Regions from separate parts of the Bacillus haimaensis genome, predicted to be linked through region 2. Evidence: riboswitches for the same ligand, from Rfam matches in the RefSeq annotation. Region 2 holds a riboswitch; the other holds the start of a gene.
The links. A riboswitch is a leader RNA that binds a small molecule or an ion and turns the genes downstream of it on or off. The one in region 2 is predicted to bind thiamine pyrophosphate.
Positions count from the first base shown of each region.

Region 1: another riboswitch for thiamine pyrophosphate. It lies ahead of thiT (energy-coupled thiamine transporter ThiT); the one in region 2 lies ahead of tenA (thiaminase II).

Region 1 is NZ_CP158164.1:436,896-445,568, forward strand. Features, by position in the region: gene ABN702_RS02010 (MgtC/SapB family protein) at 1-650, opposite strand, end outside; gene ABN702_RS02015 (DMT family transporter) at 777-1,670, shown strand; gene ABN702_RS02020 (GNAT family N-acetyltransferase) at 1,684-2,193, shown strand; gene ABN702_RS02025 (GNAT family N-acetyltransferase) at 2,197-3,018, shown strand; gene ABN702_RS02030 (hypothetical protein) at 3,070-3,255, opposite strand; gene thiT (energy-coupled thiamine transporter ThiT) at 3,357-3,914, opposite strand; TPP riboswitch at 4,014-4,117, opposite strand; rRNA gene ABN702_RS02040 (16S ribosomal RNA) at 4,608-6,157, shown strand; rRNA gene ABN702_RS02045 (23S ribosomal RNA) at 6,450-8,673, shown strand, end outside.
Region 2 is NZ_CP158164.1:2,791,596-2,800,268, reverse strand. Features, by position in the region: gene ABN702_RS14205 (transglycosylase domain-containing protein) at 1-643, shown strand, start outside; gene ABN702_RS14200 (quinone oxidoreductase family protein) at 829-1,794, shown strand; gene ABN702_RS14195 (MFS transporter) at 2,177-3,457, shown strand; gene ABN702_RS14190 (efflux RND transporter permease subunit) at 3,671-6,730, shown strand; TPP riboswitch at 6,813-6,919, shown strand; gene tenA (thiaminase II) at 7,039-7,722, shown strand; gene ABN702_RS14180 (ECF transporter S component) at 7,726-8,316, shown strand; gene ABN702_RS14175 (ABC transporter ATP-binding protein) at 8,330-8,673, shown strand, end outside.

The sequences.
Region 1 (8,673 bases), 2.2 Mb from region 2:
TCATAATAGACATCAGTGGTATAGATGCTTTTCTTGGTTGTAATGATGCAATTCAGCACGATATCGTCTCTTTCCTCTTTTACTTTCACCCTTTTGATGTTGAGGTTCTTGCTGTGAATCTCCTTCATGACGGTCGTAAGATTCACATCTTTTTCAATATAGATTTTGACCTTTATTTCCTTTTCTTTGAGCTTTTTTGGCCCGATAACGTCAAATAGGGAGGGGATGACTTTTACACCTAAAATAATGAATATTACACCTGTTAAGGCCTCAATGAAAAAGCCTGCTCCGATAGTAATTCCTATTCCAGCGGATGCTAAAACAAGAGCAGCGGTCGTTAATCCGGAAATGGCCTCGTTGCTTCTTCTCATGATTACACCTGCACCCAAAAATCCGATTCCACTAATAACATAAGATGGAATACGTCCTGGATCCATCGGTCGTGAATACTCTTTGGAATAGAGAAACGCCGATTCGTAGGAAACAATGGTCAGAAGGCACGCCATCACGGAAACAATGACACATGTTTTCAATCCAAGTGGCTTTCCTTTCAGCTCTCTTTCCAATCCGATGATCACTCCGGCAACTACTGCAAAGCTAAGTTTTATGATAAAATCATACTCTATGAAAAACTCCAAGATGTCCTCCATTGAACTCCTCCTCTATCTATGTATGCTGCAAAAAATAATAAATAAATGATTAGAAAATTATAGCAATATTCAGTACAATTAGAAAGTAATATCTACATCATGGAATCTGGACAAGGAGACTGAAAAATGAACAAGTGGATGAATCCATATATGGCCTTGGCGATTGGTGTCGTAACCGTATCCACATCAGCCATTTTTGTAAAACTTGCAGAGGCACCGGCCGGCGTGACTGCCTTTTATCGTCTGCTTTTCTCCGTACTGCTGATCATGCCTATATTCCTATATAAGTATATGCAGGAATTAAAGGTTATAACGAAGCGAGATTGGACCTTTTCCATCGTTGCTGGGATTTTTTTGGCTTTCCACTTTATATTATGGTTTGAATCCCTTAACTATACGAGTGTCGCCAGTTCCACTGTACTGGTTACCTTACAGCCTTTGTTCGCATTTATAGGAACATACATTTTCTTCAAAGAAAAGCTAAGTCCCAAATCCATTACTAGTGGAGCGATTGCAATCATCGGCAGCGTCATCATCAGCTGGGGAGACTTCCGAATCAGTGGGATGGCACTTTTCGGAGACATACTGGCATTGGTTGCATGCGCACTGGTTACCGCCTATTTACTTTTTGGCCAGGACGTCCGGAAAAGACTGTCTCTCATTACATATACCTTTATTGTGTATGGAGTAAGCACGATTGCGCTATTTTTTTATGTTGTGCTCACAGGTGATTCTTTTACAGGCTATTCGGAAATGGATTGGTTATGGTTTCTGTTGCTCGCACTCATACCAACCCTGCTCGGGCACTCCCTGTTCAACTGGGCAATCAAGTATATCAGTACCAATGTCATTTCTATGAGCATCTTATTTGAACCGATTGGTGCAGCAATTCTTGCCTATTTCGTATTACAGGAATACATCACCTGGACACAGTTCACTGGTGGTATGCTGGTCATGCTCAGTGTGGCCTATTTTCTAAGAGACAACAAGAAATCAAAATCCATAGAGATGATAGAGTGAGGGAGAGAAGATAATGAATATCAGACTAGCCAAAAAAGGTGATGAAGCATCCATTGCAAAAGTGCATGTGGATAGCTGGAAAACCACCTATAGAGGAATTGTTGATGATAGCTACTTGGAATCCCTATCCTATGATAATAGACAAAAGATGTGGGAGACAGCAATAGAGGCAGGGTTTGGGAAAAGTTGCCTTTTTGTAGCGGAAGTGGACGGCGATATCGTAGGTTTTGCAAGTGGGGGACCTGAACGGACGAAGAAATATGAGGTGGATGGAGAACTATATGCCATCTATATCCTTCAAAGCTATCAGAAAAAAGGAATCGGAAAGGCGCTTTATAGCAAAGTGCGTGAATTCTTAAATGAGATAGGCAACAAATCGATGCTTGTATGGGTGCTGACTGACAATCCAAGCCGAGCCTTCTATTTATCTTTTCACCCCGAGGAGATAGATACCGAACAAATACAAATTGGTGACCAGTCATACGAAGAGATAGCCTATGCGTGGAAATTTTTTGGAGAGTGAACGATGATGGAACTTGTTAAGGTGCAAGAAGCAAATGGGTTATCCGCTTTTTTAGAAAAGCACAAGGTGAGCAGGCACCCAATTATTGGGGGGGTACTTTCAGGCCTGCAAATTGGTATGGCCTACGTAGACAATCATGATAATCCGAAGATGCTTGTTGTATATGCCGTCCATGAAATGATTTATTTTATTGGAGAAATAGGGGGCCATGATTTTGAAAAATGGTTCCAGGCGGAGCTCCTTCCGATGGCGCGGTCCTATAGGGAAGAGGACATCAATATAGAAACATATCCCCGAAAAGATGAAGCGGAAATGAAAAATATATTTCAAAGAATTCCTATTAAACAAGGAACAAGAGTGGCATTTGATTTTTCTAAAGAAAAGTATGTTTCTTCTAATAAAAAATTCAACCTACCAAAAGCATACAAAGTGGCATTTATTGACCGTGACATTCTCTTAAAGGATCATGATGATTTACTGACAGCAGAAATATTAAAGTTTTGGCACTCCATTGATCTGTTTCTAGAAAGCGGACTTGGGGTCGTTGCCTATTACAAAGACAAAGTAATCGGAGCCTGCCTCTCGGTCTATCAGCATAATGGAATCAAAGAAATTGGAATCAATACCTATGATACTGCACATCGTGGCAAAGGAATTGCTTCCGCTATGGCCAATCTTTTTATTGAGGAGTGTCTGAAACGAGGAGATACGCCGAACTGGACAACGGAACTATTTCGAAAAGATTCCATTGCCATTGCTCGGAAACTTGGCTTTGTCAACGAACGTAACTACGATTCCTATTACTTTTTGCTTGAAGAAGTTTGAATCAGGTCATTAACAAATGGAAGCCGACTCGCATAAGTCGGCTTCTTTATTTTAGGAAACAAGATCATTGGCAATCAAGGCAAAAACCATCGCAAGTGAAAAGCTAATGATGACACCCTCACCTCTGACTCTTCCTTTTTGGTTGCACAACCGGAGCCCCTCGAAGTAACCGTATAAAAATAACCCAATTGAAGATAAGAGAGCCACAACCATTGCTGCGTCTTTAACTACAATCATTACAGAACCTCCTACATTAGCGTTTACTAGAATATATGTAGGACTCTTTCATTACATTCTAGTAAAAATAAAAACAAAAAAGCTAATCCCGGAAGATTAGCTCAAGAAACGGTTTTGCTAAAAGAGAAAATTCTTGGAACTGCCTTGATCAGCAGCAAAGTAACGATTGTCGAGATTACAAAGCTAGGCAACATATATGTACCATTATAGATGAGCGAATAAATCTCAATCGGTTGCCCTGCAGGTGCAGCATCCCTAAAGAAAATGATTCCCGCAAGATAGTGTGCGAAAAATCTAAGCGTGCAGGCAATGAATGATGCAATGGTTACAAAATAGATAGCTTTTTTGAAATTGTCCATCTTTACTGCAATTACAACCTGTCTAGCGAACAAACCGGCAAACCCTAACACCACAAAAGCTACTATATAGTCCAACATGATCTGAACAACATGAACTCCAACTGGTCCGAATGTGAGCTGCAATAATCCCAGTATCAACCCCGAAAGCAATCCACCTTTTAATCCCCAGCGAAATGCCATAATAAAAACAGGGACCATCGCAATGGAGATGGAACCTCCCTGCGCCCATATTTTTAATGACAAAACTCCTGCTAAAACATCTAGCAAATAAGCTAAAGCGCCGAAAATAGCAACTTCCACAAGAAAAAGCGTATTCGATTTTTTTATGATAATCTCCTCCTTCAAATAAAAAAAGCAACAAAAGAGAGGTTAGGCTCTTTTATTGCTTAATTAAAATAAGTAATAAGTTTGCCACATCCCTACGATAGAATTATCTAACAGGTTCAGAGGGTTAGAACATCATTGTTCAGTCTCAGCCAAAAGTGGCACCCCTTGTGGACATGAAGTTATGTTGTCTGTCCAATTTCCATCATACAAGAGACGGAGAGGAAGAACAATATATTTTTCAAGTGGCAATTCTAGCATTAGTTTGTTTTTCATTTATTATGAAGAAAGTGTATAAAACTATGAAGAATTTTCATCACTATTATAATCCTACTATATAGGTTCTATTTAGAGAGGGAAATTGCTTTGAAAATTATCAAAAAAAGTATTGCAATATAGTTTGTGGGATGGTATATTTAAGTTCGTCGCCAAGGAACACGGGTAACAAACGAATATCCTGGTAACAACGGTGATGAAAAAGTTTAAAAACAGCTTGACACTTTAGGGACAAGTTGTTATGATTAGGAAGTCGCTTTTAAGCGATTCGCATCACAAAATGATCTTTGAAAACTAAACAAAACAACAGCGTCCACGTTAATCTTATAGGGATTAACAAAGAACGAAAAAGAAACATAAGCTAGTCAGCATTTGAGCATAAGCTCAAACTCTTTATTGGAGAGTTTGATCCTGGCTCAGGATGAACGCTGGCGGCGTGCCTAATACATGCAAGTCGAGCGGACTTACAAAAGCTTGCTTTTGTAAGTCAGCGGCGGACGGGTGAGTAACACGTGGGCAACCTGCCCTTGAGACTGGGATAACTTCGGGAAACCGGAGCTAATACCGGATAATATAAGGAACCTCCTGGTTCCTTATTGAAAGATGGTTTCGGCTATCACTTAAGGATGGGCCCGCGGCGCATTAGCTAGTTGGTGAGGTAACGGCTCACCAAGGCGACGATGCGTAGCCGACCTGAGAGGGTGATCGGCCACACTGGGACTGAGACACGGCCCAGACTCCTACGGGAGGCAGCAGTAGGGAATCTTCCACAATGGACGAAAGTCTGATGGAGCAACGCCGCGTGAGTGATGAAGGCCTTCGGGTCGTAAAGCTCTGTTGTTAGGGAAGAACAAGTGCGAGAGTAACTGCTCGCACCTTGACGGTACCTAACCAGAAAGCCACGGCTAACTACGTGCCAGCAGCCGCGGTAATACGTAGGTGGCAAGCGTTATCCGGAATTATTGGGCGTAAAGCGCGCGCAGGTGGTTTCTTAAGTCTGATGTGAAAGCCCACGGCTCAACCGTGGAGGGTCATTGGAAACTGGGGAACTTGAGTGCAGAAGAGGAAAGTGGAATTCCAAGTGTAGCGGTGAAATGCGTAGAGATTTGGAGGAACACCAGTGGCGAAGGCGACTTTCTGGTCTGTAACTGACACTGAGGCGCGAAAGCGTGGGGAGCAAACAGGATTAGATACCCTGGTAGTCCACGCCGTAAACGATGAGTGCTAAGTGTTAGAGGGTTTCCGCCCTTTAGTGCTGCAGCTAACGCATTAAGCACTCCGCCTGGGGAGTACGGTCGCAAGACTGAAACTCAAAGGAATTGACGGGGGCCCGCACAAGCGGTGGAGCATGTGGTTTAATTCGAAGCAACGCGAAGAACCTTACCAGGTCTTGACATCCTCTGACAACCCTAGAGATAGGGCTTTCCCCTTCGGGGGACAGAGTGACAGGTGGTGCATGGTTGTCGTCAGCTCGTGTCGTGAGATGTTGGGTTAAGTCCCGCAACGAGCGCAACCCTTGATCTTAGTTGCCAGCATTAGGTTGGGCACTCTAAGGTGACTGCCGGTGACAAACCGGAGGAAGGTGGGGATGACGTCAAATCATCATGCCCCTTATGACCTGGGCTACACACGTGCTACAATGGACGGTACAAAGGGCAGCAAAACCGCGAGGTCGAGCCAATCCCATAAAACCGTTCTCAGTTCGGATTGCAGGCTGCAACTCGCCTGCATGAAGCCGGAATCGCTAGTAATCGCGGATCAGCATGCCGCGGTGAATACGTTCCCGGGCCTTGTACACACCGCCCGTCACACCACGAGAGTTTGTAACACCCGAAGTCGGTGGGGTAACCTTTTGGAGCCAGCCGCCTAAGGTGGGACAGATGATTGGGGTGAAGTCGTAACAAGGTAGCCGTATCGGAAGGTGCGGCTGGATCACCTCCTTTCTAAGGATTATGACGCTGTTTGTTTTGTTTAGTTTTGAGAGAGCATTCTCTCAAAAAAATATGCGCTTGCGTCTGCAAGTGAATTCAATAAGTTGGATTCCTCAGCGCATGGCAGCATGAAGTAACGGTCTGAAGCATCGCATGAAGTGATGCAAATCAGTAGCCATGTTCCTTGAAAACTAGATAACGTTAAGTAATATCAAGATACATTCACAAGTATCGTTCATCTTAGTAATTTTCTTTTAAGATATCATCGCTGATATCGAAAAAACATGACAATTAGTTTGTCAACGGTTAAGTTATTAAGGGCGCACGGTGGATGCCTTGGCACTAGGAGCCGATGAAGGACGGGACTAACACCGATATGCTTCGGGGAGCTGTAAGTAAGCTTTGATCCGGAGATTTCCGAATGGGGAAACCCACTGCTCGTAATGGAGCAGTATCTTTACCTGAATACATAGGGTACTGAAGGCAGACCCGGGGAACTGAAACATCTTAGTACCCGGAGGAAGAGAAAGCAAACGCGATTTCCTGAGTAGCGGCGAGCGAAACGGAATTAGCCCAAACCAAGAGGCTTGCCTCTTGGGGTTGTAGGACACTCAACATGGAGTTACAAAGGAACGGGGTAAATGAAGCGATCTGGAAAGGTCCGTCATAGAAGGTAAAAACCCTGTAGTTGAAACTTCGTTCCCTCCTGAGTGGATCCTGAGTACGGCGGGACACGAGAAATCCCGTCGGAAGCAGGGAGGACCATCTCCCAAGGCTAAATACTCCCTAGTGACCGATAGCGAACCAGTACCGTGAGGGAAAGGTGAAAAGCACCCCGGAAGGGGAGTGAAATAGATCCTGAAACCGTGTGCCTACAAGTAGTTAGAGCCCGTTAATGGGTGATAGCGTGCCTTTTGTAGAATGAACCGGCGAGTTACGATCCCGTGCAAGGTTAAGTCGATGAGACGGAGCCGTAGCGAAAGCGAGTCTGAATAGGGCGAATGAGTACGTGGTCGTAGACCCGAAACCAGGTGATCTACCCATGTCCAGGGTGAAGTTCAGGTAACACTGAATGGAGGCCCGAACCGACTCACGTTGAAAAGTGAGCGGATGAGGTGTGGGTAGGGGTGAAATGCCAATCGAACCTGGAGATAGCTGGTTCTCTCCGAAATAGCTTTAGGGCTAGCCTCATATGTTAGAGTCTTGGAGGTAGAGCACTGATTGGACTAGGGGTCCTCATCGGATTACCGAATTCAGTCAAACTCCGAATGCCAAAGACTTATCTATGGGAGTCAGACTGCGAGTGATAAGATCCGTAGTCAAGAGGGAAACAGCCCAGACCGCCAGCTAAGGTCCCAAAGTATACGTTAAGTGGAAAAGGATGTGGAGTTGCTTAGACAACCAGGATGTTGGCTTAGAAGCAGCCACCATTTAAAGAGTGCGTAATAGCTCACTGGTCGAGTGACTCTGCGCCGAAAATGTACCGGGGCTAAACGTATCACCGAAGCTGCGGACTGTTCTTACGAACAGTGGTAGGAGAGCGTTCTAAGGGCGTTGAAGCTAGACCGGAAGGACTGGTGGAGCGCTTAGAAGTGAGAATGCCGGTATGAGTAGCGAAAGAAGGGTGAGAATCCCTTCCACCGAATGCCTAAGGTTTCCTGAGGAAGGCTCGTCCGCTCAGGGTTAGTCGGGACCTAAGCCGAGGCCGAAAGGCGTAGGCGATGGATAACAGGTTGATATTCCTGTACCACCTCCACTCCGTTTGAGCAATGGGGGGACGCAGAAGGATAGGGTAAGCGCACTGTTGGATATGTGCGTCTAAGCAGCAAGGCTGAGAAGTAGGCAAATCCGCTTCTCCTATAAGGCTGAGCTGTGACAGCGAGGGAAATATAGTACCGAAGTTCCTGATTTCACACTGCCAAGAAAAGCCTCTAGCGAGGAGTATGGTGCCCGTACCGCAAACCGACACAGGTAGGCGAGGAGAGAATCCTAAGGTGAGCGAGAGAACTCTGGTTAAGGAACTCGGCAAAATGACCCCGTAACTTCGGGAGAAGGGGTGCTCTGTTAGGGTGTTAAAGCCCGAGAGAGCCGCAGTGAATAGGCCCAGGCGACTGTTTAGCAAAAACACAGGTCTCTGCGAAGCCGTAAGGCGAAGTATAGGGGCTGACGCCTGCCCGGTGCTGGAAGGTTAAGGGGAGAGGTTAGCGCAAGCGAAGCTTTGAACCGAAGCCCCAGTAAACGGCGGCCGTAACTATAACGGTCCTAAGGTAGCGAAATTCCTTGTCGGGTAAGTTCCGACCCGCACGAAAGGCGTAACGATCTGGGCACTGTCTCAACCAGAGACTCGGTGAAATTATAGTACCTGTGAAGATGCAGGTTACCCGCGACAGGACGGAAAGACCCCGTGGAGCTTTACTGTAGCCTGATATTGAATTTTGGTACAGCTTGTACAGGATAGGTAGGAGCCTGAGAAGCCGGAGCGCTAGCTTCGGTGGAGGCGTCGGTGGGATACTACCCTGGCTGTATTG
Region 2 (8,673 bases):
ATTTGACAAAGGAATCGCACCTAAGCATCTGGCGGAGGCCTACACCATTTTCCCGAATAAGGGCGAGCTTGTCGAATCCCATGCCATTATGAAAATCGAAACGGGAGACGGCGATGCAGTTGCAAATTTTGAAGGTGAAAAAGAGCAGGTCGTCTCCAAGGAAGCAGCAGAGAAAATGACCTATATCCTCCAAAATGTTGTGGAGGAAGGGAGCGGGAAGAACGCCATCATTCAAAGCAGAGAAGTGGCAGGAAAGACCGGGTCCACCCAGACAAGGGATGATAACCATAAAGCCACCTCCAACCAGTGGTTTGCTGGCTTCACGCCACAAGTGGTCGGGGCTTTCTGGATTGGATTCGATAAGCCTACAGAAGATCTGTACCTTCCGATTGTTTCAGGAGCCGGCAGTCCATCTGCGAAGATTTTCCAGCAGGTAGTGAGTGAAGCATTGAAGGATGAGCCGGTGGAGTCCTTCAATCTACCTGCTTTTGGAAAACAGAAAGCGCCTGTTAAGAAGCAAGAAGAGTCTCAAAGATCTTCTGACAATCAGGGCGAAAGGAAGAAAGAGGAAAAGAAAAAAGATAAAGATAAGAAAGATCGCGGGAAGAAGAAGGAAAAAGACGACGATGATGATGACGATTAACCACTGATTATTGAGAATGAGTGCCAAGTCCCTGATTTAGGACTTGGCATTTTAAGTTTGCGAGCCTCAGCCATTGCTAAAAAGGCAAATGGGTGAGAACAAGTTTTTTGCATCCAAAGTCATCAAGATAGTATATTGGACAATGAAGCAGGCTGGAATTTTGAATAGAAATGGAGGAACCTCTAATGAAAGCACTCGTATTTGATAAATTTGGCGGTCCGGATGTTCTGAATTACAGGGAAATACCGGACCCTGTAATAGGTGATCATGAAATTTTGGTTAAGACGGAAGCGGTTGGTTTGAATTTTGCTGATATCTATCGTAGAAAAGGCAACTACCATCTTGCAGGTGAGCCGCCTTATATTCTGGGATATGAAGGGGCAGGAGTGGTCTCAGAAGTTGGAGCCGCTATTACGGACATTATGGTTGGTGACAAAATAGGCTTTGCAGATGTCCCATATGCGAATGCGGAATTTGTGGCAGTACCTTACGAGAAAGCAATTCCTCTTCCTGATAAGATTTCTTGTGAAACGGCTGCTGCCGTTTTACTTCAAGGACTTACGGCACATTACCTTGTGCACGACAGTTATCCTGTTAAAAAAGGGGACACAGTTCTGGTGCATGCAGCAGCGGGTGGAGTCGGTCAGCTTTTGACCCAGATGGCTAAACTGCTTGGCGGCACGGTAATCGGATTGACTTCCTCTGCGGATAAGGCGGCTATCGCAAAGGGTGCAGGTGCGGACCATGTGTTTTTGTATGGTTCCGATTGGGTGGCAGACGTGAAAAAGGCAACTTCGGAGCAAGGCGTTGAGGTGGTGTACGAGTCAATCGGTTCGACCTTGGCATCAAGCTTTAAAGCAACAAAAGTTGGCGGGACGGTTGTGTTCTTTGGAATGGCAGGCGGCGATCCGGAACCTGTCGATCCAAGGATGCTGATGGATACCTCTAAGACCCTCACAGGCGGAGACCTTTGGAATGTGCTGACTTCACGGGAAGAGAGGGTAACACGTTCGAACCAGCTGTTTTCCTGGATCGCAGAGGGTCAGTTGGAAATTGCGGAGCCGAATGTTTTTTCCCTAAGTGATGGAGCTAAAGCCCACGAGCTTTTGGAGAGCAGAAAAAGTACCGGGAAAATATTGTTGAAGCCTTAAAATGACGCTAGGTAATCCTTTTGGATTGCCGGGCGTTTTTTATTTAACGGCAATGGATTGAGACTACCCTTTCATACCGCATCCCAGCAAAATACATGGGTGTGACGGAACAAAACCCACCCTTTCATACTCCATCCCAGCAAAATACATGGGTGTGACGGAACAAGACTGACCCTTTCGTACCGCCACCCAGAAAAAACTTGGAGGTGACGGAAGAATCACACTCCTTCCTCACCCCCGACTATCCATAAAAGTAAGCCTCCGTCACTACCCTGCTCTCCTCCTTGAGACCGATAGAAAATTACCCGTAAGTCCGTTACCAATGTTTACTAATCAAGGTAAAATGATGCTAGATAACAAGATGATGGTGAGGGATAATTCGATGAAAAACATGGTGCAAATCTTTAAAAATCGCAATTACAGTCTTTTGTTTCTGGCAGCATTTACTTCGCAGATGGGGAATATAATTGGAATTGCCGCTTTTATGCTTTACCTGTTGGATAGATTTTCAGAAAAGCCCTTCTACGCGGCCATTACGGAGCTTATGTACTCCTTGCCTACCCTGGCAGTATTTTTCCTGGTCGGGGTGCTGGCAGACAGGATGGACCGGCAGAAGATCGCTGCCAATAGTGATTGGATCTGTGCTATCCTGTCACTTGGTTTGCTTGGTGCCATCTACATAGATTGGATGCCGTTGATTTTTGCCCTATTGTTTTTGCGCAGTGCGGTTTCAAAATTCTTCTATCCGGCGCAAGGTGCGATGATACAAGGAATTCTCTCCAAGGATGAATATACGGTGGCAGCAGGATTAAACCAGATGACCAGCAGTTTGTTCATGCTTTTCGGAAATGCTCTGGGTATCTTCATCTACTGGACCATCGGACTACAAGGCGCAATCATAGTGGACTTCGCCACGTATATCGTCAGTGCACTTTTAATCCGAGCGTGTGTGCTTTCCGAGACAGTGCGTCTTCCCAATGGTACTCACAAGTGGAAGGAGATCAACATCAAATTTGTAGCAAAGGATTTTAAGGATGGGCTCCTTTATATCCTGAAAAGCCCATTGCTCGTCTATTTGATCATCGGATTCTTTGTTTTCGGGATTGTGAACGGAGGGATGTCTGTCATGCCTGCGTATATTTTGAAATATAAACTGGCGCCGGACAATTATGAGGAAATCATGGTTATTGTAGGAATTGTATTTGGTATCTCGGTGCTTTTGGGCAGTATCATAGCTTCCATGCTTGCCAAAAAGCTGAAGCTCTATCAAATGGTAATCATTGGCGTAGGGGTTTCTGGAGCATTTGTTATCGCCTCGGGGTATAGCACGTCGGTATTCTACTACTTGGCATTCAGTGCACTTGTTGGATTAAGTCTGCCATTTGTGAATATCGGAATTGGGGGTTGGCTTCCAAGAATCGTAGATCCGAAAATGATGGGGCGGGTGCAGGGGTGGATTACGCCTGTAATGATGCTTTCGCAGTCCATCACTCTTGGAATTATCGCGTTGACTTTCCAGAAAGTTGTCAGTGTCGAAGGGATTTATGTGTTGGTAGGTGGATGTCTGCTTTTTGTCTCATTTTTCTACATGGCCACCCTTCCAAAACATTCAGAAGAGGAAGAGGAAGCGCCAGAGGCTCTTGAAAAATCAGCCTCGGTTTGAGGAAGTTGAAAAAGGTGTTATCCACTTCGGTTAGCATCTTTTATTTTGAAAATAAATATTTCCATAATTTTCTTATGATGTTAAAATATCCAATGGGACACCCGGTTGGAAGAGAAAGGATGATTTTACGAAGTTTTAACACTAGTAAACGTAATGCCACGATATAGTTAGAAAAGAACGAAAAAACCAGTAAATTCTTAGGGGATATGTGAGATGAAAAAATTAATCGGCTTTTCATTGAAAAACAGAGCGGCAATCATTATTATGGTATTTTTGGTTTCGGTTATGGGGGTCTATTCCACTACGAAGCTGCCAGTCGAATTTTTGCCTAGCGTCGATAATCCGGTGATCACGGTGACGACGATTGCACAGGGGATGGATGCGGAAACGACGGGAGATACGATAACAGAACCGATTGAAAGCGGTTTGAAGCAACTTGCGAATGTGGAGCAGATGGTCTCTTCCACTAGCGAAGGACTTTCAAGAATAGATATATATTTTAATAACGAAGCAGATCTGAAAGAGTCAAATCAAGAGGTGGAGAGGATCGTCAATCAGCTGCCATTGCCACAGGAGGCGATGAAGCCCTTTGTTGTCCTGTTGAACACTTCGATGATTCCGATTGCGCAGATCGGGGTTCAAACAGATGAGGGAATGACACTTGAAGACGAACAGGTAATCAAAGAAAAAATCCTGCCGCAAATGGAAGAGGTTGAAGGAGTATCCACTGTCTCTCTGTACGGTCAATCAAGCACAGAGCTGTTGATTGAAGTAGATCCGGCAAGCCTCGAGGAGAAGCAATTGACTGCTATGCAGGTAATGATGGCACTTCAAGGCAAAAGCATCTCGGTTCCATCCGGCCAGTTGAATGTGGATGGCTCCTCTACCGCAGTGAGAGTGGTTGGGGAAATCGATGATGTGAGTGACATTGAAGCGATTATGCTTGCTCCCGATGTCAAGTTGGGCGACGTCGCAGCAGTATCGATCAATCAATACTATGAGGCGCTTACCCGTTTGAATGGTGCTGATGGTTTAGCCTTTATTGTTACTAAGGAAACAAGTGCAAATGCTGTAAATGTTGGTAAGGCAATGGATGAGAAGCTGGAAGAGTTGGCAAAGGAATATCCCGATTACAATATAAACATGCTCTTCTCCACTGCAGCCGAAGTGGAAAGTGCAGTATATGGAATGGCACGTGAAGTGGGAATCGGAGCGATAGCGGCCACATTTGTCATCCTATTGTTCTTAAGAAATATCCGAACAACCTTTATTGCAATCGTTAGCATACCGCTTTCCATACTAATAACGATGTTTTTGTTAAAACAATCAGGGGTAAGCTTGAATATTCTGACCCTTGGGGGATTGGCGGTCGCTGTTGGTAGACTTGTAGATGATAGTATCGTGGTCATGGAAAACAACTATCGAAGACTGAAGCTTGAAAAACTTTCGAAAGAGCTTGTCATCGATTCGACCAGAGAAGTGGGAATGGCGATTACCGCGTCAACCCTTACCACTATTGCAGTGTTCCTGCCGGTAGGATTTGTATCAGGCTCGCTTGGTGAGTTTGTCCTTCCTATGATCTTGGCGGTTGTTTATTCCATCATGGCTTCCTTGCTGGTTGCTTTGACTGTAGTACCGATGCTGAGCTTTATGCTGTTGAAGAAAGTGAAGCAGCAGGAGGAAAAACCAGCATTGAGATATAAGAAAGTCCTGCAATGGTCCCTGTCTCATAAATTCATTGTCCTTGCAGCTTCTTTCGTGATATTTCTTGCATCCATTGGCGGATATTTCCTGATTCCTCAATCCAATGTGGAGTCAGAGGTGGAGTCTGCAGTAAGCGTCAATCTTACTTTCCCTAAGGACATGGATCCTGAACTGGCAAGGGAAAACGCGCTTCTGTTTGAAAAAGAGCTTTTGAAAGAAGAAAAAGCGGACCAAGTGCTGCTTCGTATGGGGATGGCCCAGGAGGATGCAGAATTTGGCCAGGTAACACAATCGAATGTCGCAGCGTTTTTCGTCATGTTTGAAAAAGGAAAAGATGTGGACGCTTTTATCGAGGAAACAAAAGAGAAGGCAATGAACTTTAATGCGGTCGAAGTGGAAGCCATGAAAAATTCCTTTGGTGGATTTGGCGGAAGCGGGATCCAAATCGATGTAACAGCTGCCAATGAAGAGGAGCGGGTAGCTGCAGCTGAAATGGTGCTGCAAGAGCTGAAGGATATAGAGGGCTTGGATAAAGTCACTTCCAACTATGAAGAGATGCAGTCCGAGTGGAAGGTGGAAGTGAATCAGTCTGAAGCCGAAAAAGCGGGATTGTCAGCCCAACAGATCGGGGAACAAGTGAAAATGGCTTTGGCCAGAACACCGATGGGAGAAGTGACAGTAGCCGGGGAAAGACTCCCAGCAACCTTTAAATACAACCACAATGGATTGGATTCACAAGAAGAGCTACTTGACCTGAAGCTTGCTTCCCCTGTGGCAGGTCTAGTGGAACTTAAGGATGTAGCAACCGTTAAAGAGCAGAATATTAAAACGCAGATTTTCCACAAGGACGGGGAAGAAACGATACAGGTTTCAGCAGAGATTGTGGGAGAGGATGTCCGAAAAATCGGTCTTGAGGTAGATACGATGATCAAGGATCTTGACCTTCCTGATGGAGCGAATGTGGCTGTAGCCGGTGTCACCGAATCAATGCAGGAAACCTTTATGGACCTATTCAAGATGATGGGGATAGCCATTCTGCTTGTATATCTGATCATGGTCATTACATTTGGTGAAGCTCGTGCTCCATTCGCCATTCTATTCTCGCTGCCGCTTGCAGTGGTAGGTGGAGTAATCGGATTGATCGTGACGGGAACCTCGCTTGATATGAATGCACTGATCGGCGCATTGATGCTGATTGGAATCGTGACAACCAACGCGATTGTGCTATTGGAGAGAGTCATTCAAAACAAACAACGGGATCTTGCAACACGAGAAGCATTGCTTGAAGCAGGTGCAACCCGACTGCGTCCGATCGTGATGACAGCAGTTACGACTATCGCCGCGATGATGCCGCTTGTTTTCAGTCATGCAAGTGCCAGCAGCCTAGTATCAAAGAGCTTGGCCGTTGTCGTAATCGGAGGGCTGACCGTTTCCACCGCCCTGACCCTGATTGTTGTTCCGGTTGTCTATGAATTGCTGGATGGCTTCGGTAAAAAATCCAAGAAGAAACGTAGATGGTTTGGGCGTAAAAATAAGGATAAAAGTCCAATCGAAGTCAGCGGAAATTAAAAAGTTTTTGACAAACCGGAGAAAGCTGATATAAGATTGGTATCAGAAAAAGGATTCCACCTTATTCATTAACTTTATAGTTTTCTACCACTAGGGGTGCCTTCAAAAGGCTGAGATTAGAGTGAGACTCTAAGACTCTTAGAACCTGATCTGGTTAACACCAGCGTAGGGAAGTGGTCGGTCGAGCTCTCCATCTCTTTATTTCGAGTGGAAGAGAATTGTGAAATATACTCAACCACCTTTCCTGCGTAAGCGAGGAAGGTGGTTTTTTGTTTTTTCAAAAAAAGATTTGGACAGGAGGAAGAGGAATGAAATTTTCACAGGAATTACGCATGAAGGCAGATCCTATCTGGGAGGCTAGCTTTCACCATCCATTTGTAACGGGGATAGCCGATGGTACTTTGTCAATGGAGTCATTCAAATACTACGTGCTGCAGGATGCTTACTATTTAAGCCACTTTGCAAGAGTCCAGGCATATGCAGGAGCCAAAGCGTTCGATCTACATACTACATCCAGGATGGCTGCCCACGCACAAGGTACGTACGAGGCGGAATTGTCTCTGCATGAGAACTTTTCCAAGAGATTGGGAGTATCAGAGGAGGAAAAAGTAAGCTTTAAAGCAGCACCTACTGCACACGCCTATACCTCCCATATGTACCGTGCCGTTCTTACCGGGGGTCTTGGGGAAGTCATTGCAGCCCTGCTTCCATGCTATTGGCTATATTACGAGATTGGTGAAAGGCTGAAGGATGCCACACCTGCCGAGTCGATCTATCAGGAGTGGATTGCCGCCTATGGTGGGGAGTGGTTCCGAGAACTTGTGGAGGAACAGATTAATAGATTGGATGAGCTCGCGGAAAAAGCGACGAAAGAAGAACGGGAAAGAATGATGGAGTATTTTATCATCAGCAGCCATTATGAATATTCCTTCTGGGAGATGGCCTATACCTTGGAAAAGTGGCCGGTAGTGGAAATACAAATAAACGCGTAAGGGATGAGGAAAATGAAAAAGGGACTAAAATTGACGGATATTCTTGTCACTATTGTGATCTCATTGGTGTTTGGAATCGTCTATAAAATCTGGGGACCAATCTACAGCCTTTTAACCCCATTGGGACTGCAGATCCAGGAGTTATCCTATGGTATGTGGTTTATTGCAGCTTCTGTTGCCTATCTGCTAATCCGAAAAGCAGGTGTCGCCTTCTTGGCGGAAGTGGCTGCTGCCTCGGGTGAATTTCTGGTCGGTTCGGAGTATGGTTTGATGGTACTTGTTTATGGAGTGGTGCAGGGGATTTTTGCAGAGGCTGTATTCATGGGCTTCCGCTATAAGCGCTTTGACATGATGGTTGTTTCACTTGCAGGTGTTGCTGCTGCAATAGGATCTCTTCTGATGGACTTGTTCAGAGGCTACCTGTTTGATTTTGTGTGGTGGAATGTGACGCTGTTGATTTCTTTCCGTATCATCGGAGCCATCCTTTTATCTGGAGTACTTGCCTATATCCTTGTAAAAGCGTTGGAAGCAACAGGAGTCACGAGTTTATTGCGTCCTGCGAGCAAAGAGGACTACGATTCCTTGAGACAGTAAAAAGGAGGTAAATATGGAGCCAATCATCCTATTGGAAGATTTACGATTGAAGTATCCAGAGGGCAGGCAGTTGTTCCATGACTTTTCCCTGTCTGTAAAAAAGGGGGAAAAAGTTCTGATCCTTGGGCCTTCAGGAAGTGGCAAATCGACCCTGCTTCAGGTGCTGTCAGGCTTGATTCCGGAGGTGCTGGATGTCCCGATGGTTGCCAGGGATAGGGTGGCTCCAAATTCCTGGGGCTATGTTTTCCAGGATCCCGATACCCAATTCTGCATGCCATATGTTGATGAAGAGCTGGCATTTGTTCTGGAGAATCTGGCGGTTCAAAGAGATAAAATGCCCGAGAGAATTCGTCAGCT